Regions from separate parts of the Frateuria sp. GZRe12 genome, predicted to be linked through region 2. Evidence: predicted binding sites of a transcription regulator. Region 2 holds the regulator's gene; the other holds the start of a gene.
The links. The regulator FliA, encoded in region 2, starts transcription of late flagellar genes. The targets are predictions, from matches to a motif close to TAAAGTTTNNCNNNCNNNGGCCGATAA.
Positions count from the first base shown of each region.

Region 1: the regulator FliA is predicted to act here: its motif matches at 2,321-2,347, upstream of ACFWZ4_RS01340 (glycoside hydrolase family 31 protein).

Region 1 covers NZ_JBHZGI010000001.1:300,148-306,575, reverse strand. The annotation lists gene ACFWZ4_RS01340 (glycoside hydrolase family 31 protein) at 1-2,294, opposite strand, end outside; gene ACFWZ4_RS01335 (alpha-amylase family glycosyl hydrolase) at 2,582-4,132, opposite strand; gene ACFWZ4_RS01330 (TonB-dependent receptor) at 4,233-6,428, opposite strand, start outside.
Region 2 covers NZ_JBHZGI010000007.1:126,445-132,872, forward strand. The annotation lists gene flhF (flagellar biosynthesis protein FlhF) at 1-1,025, shown strand, start outside; gene ACFWZ4_RS14925 (MinD/ParA family protein) at 1,022-1,966, shown strand; gene ACFWZ4_RS14930 (RNA polymerase sigma factor FliA) at 1,968-2,774, shown strand; gene ACFWZ4_RS14935 (chemotaxis response regulator CheY) at 2,824-3,231, shown strand; gene ACFWZ4_RS14940 (protein phosphatase CheZ) at 3,228-3,869, shown strand; gene ACFWZ4_RS14945 (chemotaxis protein CheA) at 3,886-5,826, shown strand; gene ACFWZ4_RS14950 (flagellar motor protein) at 5,828-6,428, shown strand, end outside.

The DNA.
Region 1 (6,428 bases), on a different contig from region 2:
GCTACGCGTACCCAGGTTACCGGGCCGAAGCGGTCTTCGCCCACGGCCCAGCCGTCGTCGCCGGAGGCGCGCAGGGCGTCGGCGCTGGCGAACGCCTCCAGCGCGCGGCCGTTGCTGCGCACGGCATGCGCCGGTTTGCCGTGGAACTTCAGCAACCAGGACTTCAGGACAGGCTGGTAGCTGCCCTGGGGCGATGCGATGGCGAAGGCCACGCTGTCCCCGTGCGCCTCCAGCTGCATCGACTGCACGAAATACTCGCCCTGCTCGTAGCCGTACGTCTTGCCGTCGTCGTCGTAATAGTCGAAGCGCGTCGCGTGGTTGGCGGGAAACAATTCCACCGCCAGCTCGGTGAGCGGGTGCTGGCCCACGTAGTCCATCGCCGGGGCGACCGGGATGATGGCGCCTTCGCGGATGTACAGCGGGATGTCGCTCCAGTGCGTGGCATCGGCCTGGTGCTCGATCGTCTGGCCACCGGCGTAGTGCTTGCCGCTGAACCAGTCGATCCATTCGCCGGCGGGCAGGTAAACCGGCTTGGCCGTCTGGCCCTGCTCGACCACCGGCGATACCAGCAGGCTGTCGCCGAACAGCCAGGCGTCGACGTCGTTGCGCAGGTTGGCATCGGTCGGCCAGTCGAACATCAGCGGGCGGACCAGGCCGACGCCGTTGGCGCGGCGCTGGTGCTCGTAGCTGTAGATGTAGGGAATCAGCGACTGGCGCAGGCGGATCGCGTCGGTGGCGGCTTTCTCCGCGACCGGGCCGTAGACCCACGGCTGGCGCTTCTGGTTGAAGTCTCCGTGCACGCGGAATACCGGCGTGAATGCACCGAACTGGATCCACCGCGCATAGTTCTCCGGCGACGGCGGGCCCTTCTTGAAGCCGCCGCCGTCCATGCCCCACTGCATCGCGCCGACGTTGATGGCACTCAGCATGCGCTGGCGCTGGCCGGCCATGCTTTCGAAGCCGGTGAGGATGTCCCCCGACCACAGCCCGTAGGCGTAGCGCTGGGCGCCCAGGTAGAAGTTGCGGTTGAGCGACCACACGCGCAGGTCGGAGATCGCGCGCTGACCGTCGTAGAGCGCGCGTTGCATATCCATGTGCTGCAGGTCGACGGCGACGTCGTCGGCCTCGTCGTTCCACCAGCCGACCATGCCGGTCTCGAACGAATGCTTGAGCGCCTTGTTGAAGAACCAGGCACGCGCGGCCGGATCGGCGAAATCGATCTCGCGCACGGTCTGGTGCGAGAAATAATCCGGCGCCGGATCGCTCTGCGCCAGCCAGTAGCCGTGCTCGGTGGCCTCGCGACCCTCGACGGTGTCGACATGGATGCGCGGCTTCATGATGCCGGTCAGGTGCACGCCCTGGGCATCGAGCAGCGTCTTGAGCTTGCCGCTGTCGCCGTCGGGGAACTTGTGCTCGTTCCAGCGGAACTCGCCGTAGTTGTCCTCGCCCCAGGCCTTCCAGTCGAAGTCGAGGGTGAAGTTGTCCAGCGGGATGTGGCGTTCGCGGTAGCCTTCGACGATGTCCAGCAGTTCCTTCTGGTCGATGCCCCACTGGCTGTTGGTGAAGCCCATCGCCCACTTGGGGAACAACGGGCTGCGGCCGCTGACCTGCGCCAGTGCGCCGAAGATCGCGTGCGGGTCGCCGAGGAAAACGTAGTAGTCCAGCCCGCCATCGAACATGCGCGCGTCGATGCGGGTGTCGCCCAGCGCGATCTGGCCGCCGACGCCATCGATCAGCACGCCGTAGCCGGCGGTGGTCCACACGAACGGCGCGCCGGCGTGGCCCTGCTCGCCGGCGGTGACCGGGCGGTAGCCATCACGCAGCAGGCCGGCGGTAGCCGGCTCCGTGGCATCGAAGCCGCCGATGCCGTACATCGGCTCGCCCTTGGCGTGGATCAGGCTCAGGCGTCCGTGATTCAGCGAGGACAGCGCGAACTGGCGCAGCAGCGGCGCCTGGCCCGGCACGCCGATGCGCAGCTCGCCGTGCTCCTTGTCCCACACCGCTTCCAACTGGGCCGAATGCAGGCGCGCACCGGCGGCATCCTGGGAGACGTCCGCGCCGGGCCGGGCCGAAGCGTGCAGCGCCGGATCGATGACGATCGTCGGCGCCGACGCGTGCCCGGCCTTGCGCATTTGCACGTGCAGCGTGCCGGGGGCGATCAATTCGACGCGAAGGGTGTCGGCACCGAGCGGAATATCGAAGCCGGGCGCGGCCGGCGCGACGGAAGCGGGCCTGGCCAGCGCAGCGTGCGCCCGGACCTGGGAAAGCGATGCAGCAGCGGAAGAAGGGGACACCAGCAATACTCCGACAACGAACAACGTGATCGGCCCCATCGACGCGCGCTTGAGCTTTGTGAAGAGCGCGTGCAGGCGACCGGGGCCGGGCCCATAGTAGGGGCCAGTGCGCACGTCGCGACACCCGGTTGCATACGTATTCATCTGTGACATGGCGCGGTTTTCCGATGATGCAGTGCACGATCCGGACGTGCGGGCGGCGGGCGTGAAAACGGACTCATCCGTACCGCAGCGCCGGGCAATTTCACCTTCCATGGACGTCGGCCGGAGCGGTTCGACATGGCGCCTCACTGCAGCACCACGGACGCGTAAGCCGGCAATAGCAATTGTCCGGAATCGATGCGCGCGCCGGGCATGCTGGCCAGGCGCACCCGGCCGAATCGGGCGAGCGCGCCGGCCAGTTTCAGTGTCTGCGGCTCGCGGGAAAGGTTGTGTACGACGAGCACGTCAGTGCCGGCGTGAGCCAGCTCCCAGGCCGCGAGGTGGGGATTGGACACGGCCGGGACGCTCAGGACGCCGTCGCGAAGCGCAGGCACTTCCTGGCGCCAGCCGATCAGCATGCGGTAGCGGGCGAGCAGGGAATGCGCATCGTCCTGCTGGGCCTGGACCGATACGTCGGGGCCATCGCTGGCGCTGAAGCGCTTCCAGCGGCTCTCGCCGGCGGCGCGCGGGTCACGATGCCAGCGCATCGGCTCGCGCAGGTCCGGGTCGGGCTTGGTGCCCCGCATGCCCAGCTCCTCGCCGTAGTAGATGAACGGTTCGCCGGGCAGGGTGAGCAGCATCGCGGCGGCCATGCGCATGTGTTGCGCGTTGCCGGCGAGCTGGCTCATCACGCGTTCCTGGTCGTGGTTCGACAGGAAGGGGGCATCCTGCCCGGCCGGGATGGCGGCTGCGACACGCTGGAGCAGGGCGGCCAACGCTCCCGAGCGCTCGTCTCGCGCACTGGCGACGAGGCGGCTGGCAAGCGGGAAATCGAACACGGCATCCAGCGGGCCGAACCAGGGGCCGAGCTCGCCCGGCTGCTCCCGCGTGACCTCGCCGATCAGGTAGACGTCCGGATCGGCTTTCTTCATCGCCCGGTGGAAGGATGACCACCATTGAAGGTTCCTGCGCAGCACGGCCGGGTCGTCCGCCTGCGTGGCGAGGTCGTAATAGACGTGCTGGGCCGCATCGAGGCGGAAGCCGTCGACGCCCTGCGCGAGCCAGTAGCGGCCGACGTCATCGACCGCTTCGCGCACGGCGGGAGAGTCGAAGTCGAGGTCCGGCATGGCGCCGGTGAAGGTGCCCAGGTAATGCTGCTTGCCCAGCACATGCCAGGCCGGTCCGCCGGTGGCGCTGGTCGCCCGCAGGTCGGTGTGCGGCCCGGCCCAGGTATACCAGGCGTGGTGAGGATCGGCCGGATCGCGGGCGGCGAGGAACCATGGATGCCTGTCGCTGGTGTGGTTGACCACCAGGTCCATGATCACGCGGATGCCGCGCGCGTGGGCCGCATCGATCAATCGATGGAAGTCAGCCAGCGTGCCGTATTCGGGGTTGATCGCGCGGTAATCGGTGACGTCGTAGCCGTGGTAACTGGGCGACGGGTTGATCGGCATCAGCCAGATGCCGTCGATGCCGAGCGACTTGAGGTAGTCGAGCTTGGCGGTGACGCCGTTGAGATCTCCGACCCCGTTGCCGTCGGTGTCGTACCAGGCGCGCACGAAGATCTCGTACCACACGCCGCTGCGCGCGGCCGGCTGCGCCGCCTTCGACGAGGGCGCGGCGGCCTGGAGGTTGCCGACGCCGCAAAGGAGGGCCAGGCAGGTGGCGAGGCGGATCGCGAGTCGGTTCGGCTTCATGCAGGCTTCCCGTAGGCAAAAAAAAGGACCCGCCAGGTCGCGCGGGTCCGGGGAGAATGACGCGCCGGGCGGGCGGGGAGGTGCATGCCCGGCGCGAGGCTTACAGCGCGTAGGTGAAGCCGACCAGATACTGCCGGCCGAACCACTGCAGCGTGCCCGTCTGCGCCTCGTTGCCGAAGTAGGTGCGGGTCGGTTCGTCGGTCAGGTTGTTCACCTGGAACAGGACGCTCAGGCCGTTCTTGAACGCATAGGAGGCCTGGTAGTCGACCACCGTCTCCGGCGCGTAGTAGACGATCTGCGTGTCGACGGCCATCTGGTTGGACACGAACGCGCTGCGATGGCGCACCGACAGGCGCGTGTCGAAGCCGTGGTAGCCATAGAACAGCGTGCTGTTGATCACGCGCGGCGACAGGCCGGGCAGGCCCATCTTCTGAGGTGCGCCACCGAGCGTCGAGGTCGAGGTGACCTGGCTTTGCGAGTACGAATAGCTGCCCGTGAAGCCCAGGCCCGACCAGGCGCCCGGCAGGAAGTTGAACACGCGCGAGTAGGAAAGCTCCACGCCGCGCACGAAGCCGCCCTTGTCGTTGTTCACGGCCGTCTGGTACTGGCCGTTCTCGTACGGGAGGCCCGTCGCCGGGTTGATCGGCACCTGGATGCCGTTGCCCGCGAAGTCGTACGGGTTGATCGTGTAGTCCTCGATGAACGAGTCGATGTGCTTGAAGAACAGCGCCGCTGCGAACGCGCCGGTCGAATCGGGCGAGTAGTGCTCGAACGACAGGTCGTACTGCTTGGCGTAGAACGGATCGAGGAACGGGCTGGTGTTGCCCCACATGTTGTAGGTGTTGCCGTCGATCCACGAGCCCGAGCCGGTCAGCAGCTTGTTCAGCGGCGGCCGCGACATCACCTTGGCCGCCGCGAAGCGCAACTGGTTGGACTCGTCGAAGTGCCAGTTGAGGTTCAGCGAGGGCAGGTAGTCGGTGTAGGACTTGCCGCGGCGCACGTGGATGTAGTCGGTGCTAGTGACACCAAGCTCGTCGGTGATCGGCTCGCCCTGGCCGCTGCCGATCTGCTGCAGACCGTTGGAGTACTGCGAGGTGTGCACCACGCGCACGCCGACGTTGCCGGTGAGGTTGTGGTCGGCGACGTTGGTGTCGATGTCGGCCATCACGTAGCCGGAGGAGACGTGCTCGTCGACCTCGGCGCTCTGGATCATCGTCCAGTTGGCGTTCCAGTTCTTGGTCGGCGTCGGCGTGATGCCATTAGCGGCAAGCACGGCCAGCGTGTTGATCGACAGGAAGCACGGGAACGAGGAGAGATTGCCCTCGAAGCAGACCTTGTGCGCGTTGGACGGATCGAGCGCCAGTGGCGGCTGGCCAGCCGGGTACTGGCCGAAGTCGTTGCCATATTCGAACGCGCTGCGGTCGGCGTTGTAGGTGCGGCGCGAGTAGCGCACGCCCATCTCCAGCGCCGAGAGGAAGCCGTTGTCGACGAAGTCGTAGCGCACGTCCGTGCGGAACGCCTTGCTCTTGTCGTCGTAGACGTACGGGTACACGCCCACCTTGCCCAGGCCCATGCGGGAGAGGTCGGTGTAGTCGTGGTTGAAGCCGACCGTGCCCGGCTGCATGCCGTTCAAGTGGTAGTCGACCACTTCATCGTTGGCCGCCACCGGGTTGGCCGCGCCCATGTCGTTGTAGAGCAGGCCCCAGGACACGCCGTTGTTGAAGTCGCTCTTGGCGCGCGAGTAAGAAACGTCCGAGCTGATGGTCCAGCCGCCGAGCATCCACTTCGCGTTCAGGCCACCGGACAGCACGCTGTTCTTCAGCGAGTTGTCGTCATTGGTGGTCTGCACGACGAAGTAGGGGTTGGCTGGATCCTGCGTGATGGTGCCGCCGGTCACCGCGCCGTTGGGCAGGATCACCGGGTTGGTAATGATGCCGTTGTTGAGCGTCTTGACGCGGAAGCCGTGGCCTTCGCTGGTGGTGTCGAACTTGGAATAGAAACCGTCGGCCTTCAGCTCGAAACTATCGCTCGGACGCCACTGCAACACGCCCATGTAGCCGTTGCGGCGGAGCATGCCGCCGTTCTGCTGCAGCTCGAAGCCCTCGCTGGTGTACTCGTTGGCGCCATCGCCGTTGACGTCCTTGGTGCCATTGAAGGCCAGGCCGTTGAACTGGTCGGCCACGTGCGGCTGGTAGAGCGAGGCGAAGCCAGCGGCCAGGCCCAGCGTGTCGTGCAGGAACTTGCCCTGGAACGAAGCGCTCACGCGATAGCCGCGGGCGTTGGCGCCCTCGGTCTC
Region 2 (6,428 bases):
AAGGCCTGGTCCAGGCAAAGGCGCCACCGTCGCAACCGCAGCAGGCTTCCGAGGCTCCGGCCGAGCCGGCGGTCCATCCGCTGATCGAGCGCGCCGCGCAGGACACGGTGCGCATGCGCGCCGAGCTGTCCAGCCTGCGCGAGATGCTCGAGATGCAGCTCTCCAGCCTCGCCTGGAACGACATGGAACGCCGCCAGCCGATGCACACCCGCGTGCTGCGCGAACTGACCCGGCTCGGCATCGATGCCGACGTCGCCCGCGCGCTGGCCGATGAACTGCCGCCGCAGATGACGCCCGAACAGGCGCGCTACCTGCCGCTGGGCATGCTGAGCCGTGGCATCGCCGTCAGCGGCCGCGGCCGCTCGGACGAAGCCGGCGTCACCGCGCTGGTCGGCCCGACCGGCGTGGGCAAGACCACGACGCTGGCCAAGCTGGCCGCGCGCGCGGTGGTGCGCCACGGCGCCTCGCAGGTCGCGCTGGTGAGCACCGACCACTACCGCATCGGCGCCGCCGCGCAGCTGGAGCACTACGGTCGCCTGCTCGGCGTGCGGGTGTATCCGGCCTACGACGCGCAGAGCCTGCGCCAGGTACTGGAACTGCTGAAGGGCTGCCACACCGTGCTGGTCGACACCGCCGGCCTGGCCGGCAACGACCCGCGGCTGGCCGAACAACTGGAGGCACTGGGCGAGGCCGGCGAGCTGCGTGTCTGCCTGGTGCTGGCCGCCAATGCGCAGGCGCAGTCGCTCGAGGAAGCCGTGCGCGCCTACCTGCCGGCCAAGCCGCACGCGGCGATCCTGACCAAACTCGATGAGGCGCCCAGCCTCGGCGGCGCACTGTCGGTGCTGATCCGCCACCAGCTGGCGCTGGACTACACCACCGACGGCCAGCGCGTGCCCGAGGACATCGCTGCCGCCGATGCACGCCTCTTGGTGTGCCGCGCCGCGCAGGCGCTCAAGGGCAATGCGCCGGCCGCGGACGAGGCGGTGCTGGCCGAGCGTTTCGGGACGATGGTGGCCCAGGCATGAGCGGAATCCTTGCAATGAATCAGGCGTGGGGCTTGAAAGACATGTTCAACGCGATCACGGGCGAGCGCGACAGCGCGCCGCCCGCACCGCACCGGCCGCACCAGGCGGCCAACGCAGGCGCGCCGCGCCGCCGCTGCCGCGCGATCGCGGTGGCCGGCGGCAAGGGCGGGGTGGGCAAGACCACCGTGGCGGTCAACCTGGGCATGAGCCTGGCGATGGCCGGGCGCGAGGTCATGCTGCTGGACGCCGACATGGGCCTGGCCAACGTCGACGTGCTGCTCGGCCTGGCGCCCTCGCGCCACCTGGGCCACCTGCTGGACGGCACGGCCACGCTGGAAGAATTGGTACTGGACGCCCCGCACGGGCTGAAGGTTATCCCCGGCGGCTCCGGCGCGCGGCGCCTGGCGCAGCTGGGCAACGGCGAGCATGCCGCGGTGATCCGCGCGTTCGACGAGTTGCCGCGGCCGCCCGACTACCTGCTGGTCGACACCGCCGCGGGCCTGTCGGACAACGTGGCGATGTTCGCCGCGGCGGCCGACGACGTGGTGCTGGTGGTCTGCGACGAGCCGGCCTCGCTCACCGACGCCTACGCGTTGATCAAGGTCCTCTCCCGCGACTTCGGCGTGCGTCGCTTCCGCTTCGTCGCCAACCTGGTGCGCAACCTGGGCGAGGCCCGCGCGCTGCACCAGAAGCTGGCCAAGGTCAGCGACCGCTTCCTGGACGTGGTGCTGGACTTCATGGGTTTCGTGCCGCAGGACGAGCGGCTCAAGCAGGCCATCCGGCGCCAGAACGCGGTGGTGGACATGTGGCCGGCGGCGCGTTCGTCGCAGGCATTCAAGCAATTGGCAGGTGCGGTCGATAACTGGGAGGAACCCGCGCGCGCGGGCCTGGACCGCATCGCATTTTTCGGTGGCCAGGCCGTGACGGCGTCGGGGTGGTGACATGAGCGTGGCATCGGAATATCTCCAGCTGCAAAAACAGAGTGCAGATGAGTTGGTGCGCCAGCACGCGCCACTGGTGCGTCGTATTGCCTATCACCTGATGGGTCGTCTTCCCCCCAGCGTGGACGTGGGCGACCTGATCCAGTCCGGCATGATCGGCCTCCTCGAGGCCGCGCGGCACTACGCCACCGACCGCGCCGCCAGCTTCGAGACCTACGCCGGCATCCGCATCCGCGGGGCCATGCTGGACGAACTGCGCAAGACCGACTGGACCCCGCGCTCGGTGCATCGCAAGGTGCGCGAAGTCGCCGAGGTGGTGCGCCAGATCGAGATCGAGACCGGCGCCGACGCCGAAGATGCCGAAGTCATCAAGCGCCTCGGCGTGAGCGCGGAGGACTATCACCAGATCCTCGCAGACGCCGCCAGCGCGCGCCTGCTCAGCCTCACCGCGCCGGACGACGGCGACGGCGCGCCGGCTTTCGACGTGGTCGACCAGGGGGCCTTGGGGCCGGCCGAGAGCATCGAGCAGGAGGGCCTGCGCCAGGCTTTGATCGACGGCATCTCCGGCCTGCCCGAGCGCGAGCAGCTGGTCATGTCGCTGTACTACGAGCAGGAATTGAACCTCAAGGAAATCGGCGCCGTGCTCGGCGTGACCGAGTCGCGCGTGTGCCAGATCCATGGCCAGGCGATCGTGCGGCTGCGTGCGCGCATGGGCGACTGGCGCGACGGCGTGCAGGGGGAGCCGGAAACCGGCACCCGCAAGGGCAAGGGCCGCCGCGCTTCCTCCGACCGTTCCGTCTCCCGCTGACCCCTTCGACTTCCGACCCTTCGATCCCCATTCCCTACCAGAGGAACCAATGGACAAGAACATGAAAATCCTCGTGGTGGACGATTTCTCCACCATGCGGCGCATCGTCAGGAACCTGCTGGTGGAGCTGGGCTTCACCAACACGCTGATCCAGGAAGCCGACGACGGCAACAACGCGCTGACCATGCTCAAGAGCCAGCCGTTCGACATGGTCGTGACCGACTGGAACATGCCCAACATGACCGGCATCGACCTGCTGCGCGCGATCCGCGCCGAGCCCTCGCTCAAGGGCCTGCCGGTGCTGATGGTCACGGCGGAGAACAACCGCGACCAGATCATCGCCGCGGCCCAGGCGGGCGTGAACGGCTACATCGTCAAGCCGTTCAACGCGGTCACGCTGAAGGAGAAGCTCACCAAGATCTTCGAGCGCCTCGCCGCCGCGGGGGCCAGCGCATGAGCGCCGTGCTTTCCACCTTCGACGAAACCGCGCTGCCGCAGGAGCTGCAGAACCTGCTCAACAGCGAAGACGGCGCCGCGTTCGAGCACGCGCTCGATGCACTGGTGCGCCAGCGCGAGCAGCACCTGTTCCGCGCGCTGGGCCTGCTCGCGCGCGACCTGCATGGCGCGGTCAGCCGGCTCGGCAACGACCTGGCGCACGAAGGCGTGCCGGGCAGGGTCGCCGACGTGCGCAAACATCTGAACGACGTGCTGGAGATGAGCGCCCAGGCGGCCCATCGCAGCATCGATTTCGCCGAACGCATGAGCCCCGAGGCCGACGCGCTGGCGCAGAGCGCCGAACAGGTGCTCGCCTCGGCCGCCCCGTACGATCCGGTCGCGGACCTGGCGCGCCAGGCCGGCAACTTCGCCGGCGCCTGCCGCGAAGGCCTCAACGACATGGTGATGGCGCAGTCCTGGCAGGACCTCTCCGGCCAGCGCATCAAGAAGGTGGTCAATTTCATCGAGTCGGTGGAGTCGTCGCTGCTGGAGCTGGTCCGCCTGACCGGCGCGCTGTCCGGGCGCGAGCCGCCGCCGGTGGTGGAGAAGATCTCCGGCCAGGACGAGGCGGACCGGCTGCTCAGCGAATTCGGCTTCTGAGCGCGGCGGGATGAGCATGGATCCCTCGCTCGACGCCGAACTGCGCGACGATTTCCTGGTCGAGGCCGGGGAACTGGTCGAGCGCCTGTCGGAACAGCTGGTCGAGCTGGAGGCCAGCCCGCGCGACGCCGACCTGCTCAACGCGGTGTTCCGCGCGTTCCACACGGTCAAGGGTGGCGCGGGTTTCCTCGCCATCGAGCCGATGGTGCAGCTGTGCCATCACGCCGAGGACCTGCTCAACGTCGCCCGCAACGGCGCGCTGGTGCTCGATTCGGCCAGGATGGATGCGCTGCTGGAAGCGCTGGACCTGCTCAACGCGATGATGGATGCGCTGCGTGGCGGCGCCGCGATGGCCATGCCGCCGCCGGCGCTGCTCAAGCGGCTGACGCCGGGCGCCGTGGCGCCCGCACCTGCACCCGCCCCGGTGGCGGCGCCGGCCCCCGCGCCGGCCGACGGCAGCATCGACGACAGCGAATTCGAAGCGCTCCTGGACAGCCTGTACGGCACGGCGGCACCAGGCACGGTCGCGCCGGCGCCTCCGGCGCCTGCGACCATCAACGACGACGAGTTCGAGGCGCTGCTGGACAACCTGCACGGCACGGGAGCGCCCGGCGCCACCGCCGCGCCGGCACCGAGCACGACCATCGGGGACGACGAGTTCGAGGCACTGCTCGACAACCTGCACGGCAAGGGCGGCACGCCCGGCGCCGCGCAGACGCCGGCTTCGGTACCGGCCCCGGCGCCCGCTCCGGCACCGGCACCGGCCCGTGCCGCCGCGCCCGCCGAGACCAGCGTGCGTGTCGACACGGGCCGGCTCGACGCGCTGGTCAATCGTGCCGGCGAACTGGTGCTGGTCCGCAATCGCCTGCAGAGCCTGGCCCAGAAGAGCGGCGACGAAATGCTGGCGCAGGCCGCGGCTGAACTGGACCGGGTCGCCGACGAGATGCAGGGCGCGGTGCTGTCCATGCGCATGCAGCCGGTCGGCCGCCTGTTCCAGCGCTTTCCGCGCATCGTGCGCGACCTCGCCCGCCAATTGGGCAAGGAAGTGGACCTGGTCACCGAAGGCGAGGGCACCGATCTGGATCGCAGCCTGGTCGAGGCGCTCGCCGATCCTCTGATCCACCTGTTGCGCAACGCACTGGACCACGGGCTGGAGATGCCCGAGGAGCGCGTCAAGGTCGGCAAGTCGCGTCGCGGCAAGGTGCGCCTGTCCGCCAGCCAGCGCGGCGAGCGCATCGTCATCGCGGTGAGCGACGACGGCCACGGCATGAACCCCGAAGTGCTCAAGCGCAAGGCGGTCGAGAAGGGCGTGATCGACGAGGCCCAGGCCGCGCGCCTGAGCGAGAACGAGTGCTACGAGCTGATTTTCCGCCCGGGCTTTTCCACCGCCGCGCAGATTTCCGACATCTCCGGCCGCGGCGTCGGCATGGACGTGGTCAAGACGCGCGTGGCCGAACTAGGTGGCACCCTGCAGGTGCGCTCGAAGCTCGGCCAGGGCAGCGAATTGCAGCTGACCGTGCCGCTGACCCTGGCGATCCTGCGCGTGCTGATGGTGCGCGTGGGGCCGCGCCTGTTCGCGCTGCCGCTGTCCAACGTGGAGGAAGTGTTCGAACTGTCGGCCGGCCAGGACCGCATGCTCGATGGCCGGCTGGTCGCCAACCACCGCGGCCGGGCCTTGCCGCTGGGCGATCTGGCCGGTTGGGCCGGCGTGGTCGGCGCGGCGCCGCGCCACGTGGTGGTGCTGCACATCGGCCACCAGCGCATCGGCTGCCTGGTGCACGAGGTGCTCGGCCGCGAGGACGTCATGGCAAAGCCGCTGGGCCCGTTGTTCGAGGGCCTGCCGGGCATCGCCGGCGCCACTGTCACCGGCGACGGTGCCCTGGCGCTGGTGCTGGACCTGGCCGGGCTGGCCGACGACGGCGGGCAGCTCCTGCCGTCACTGAGGGCGGCGGGCTGACATGGACGTGGTGAGCCTCGTCGGCACGATCCTGGCCTTCCTGGTCATCATCGTCGGCACCATCCTCAAAGGCTCCACGGTCGGCGCGCTGGTCAATCCCGCCGCGTTCGTGATCGTCTTCGCCGGCACCATCGCCGCCCTGATGGTGCAGACGCCCGGCAGCGTGCTCAAGCGCGCGCTGGGCATGTTGCCGATGGTCTACCGCCCACCGGTGTTCCAGCCCTCGGACCTGATCGCCCGGATCATCGGCTGGAGCGAGATCTCCCGCCGGCAGGGCCTGCTCGGCCTCGAGCCGAGGATCGACGAGGAAAGCGACGGCTTCGTGCGCAAGGGCCTGCAGATGCTGGTCGACGGCGGCGAACCTGACGCGATCCGAGGCGTGCTGGAGGTCGAGATGGAGGCGCGCGAGCACAACGAGCTGGTCGCGGCCAAGGTGTTCGAGAACGCCGGCATCTACTCGCCCACCATGGGCATCATCGGCGCCGTGATGGGGTTGATGGCGGTGATGCAGAACCTCGCCGATCCCAGCAAGCTGGGTCACGGCATCGCCGCGGCTTTTGTCGCCACCATCTACGGCGTGGCGCTGGCCAACCTCCTCATGC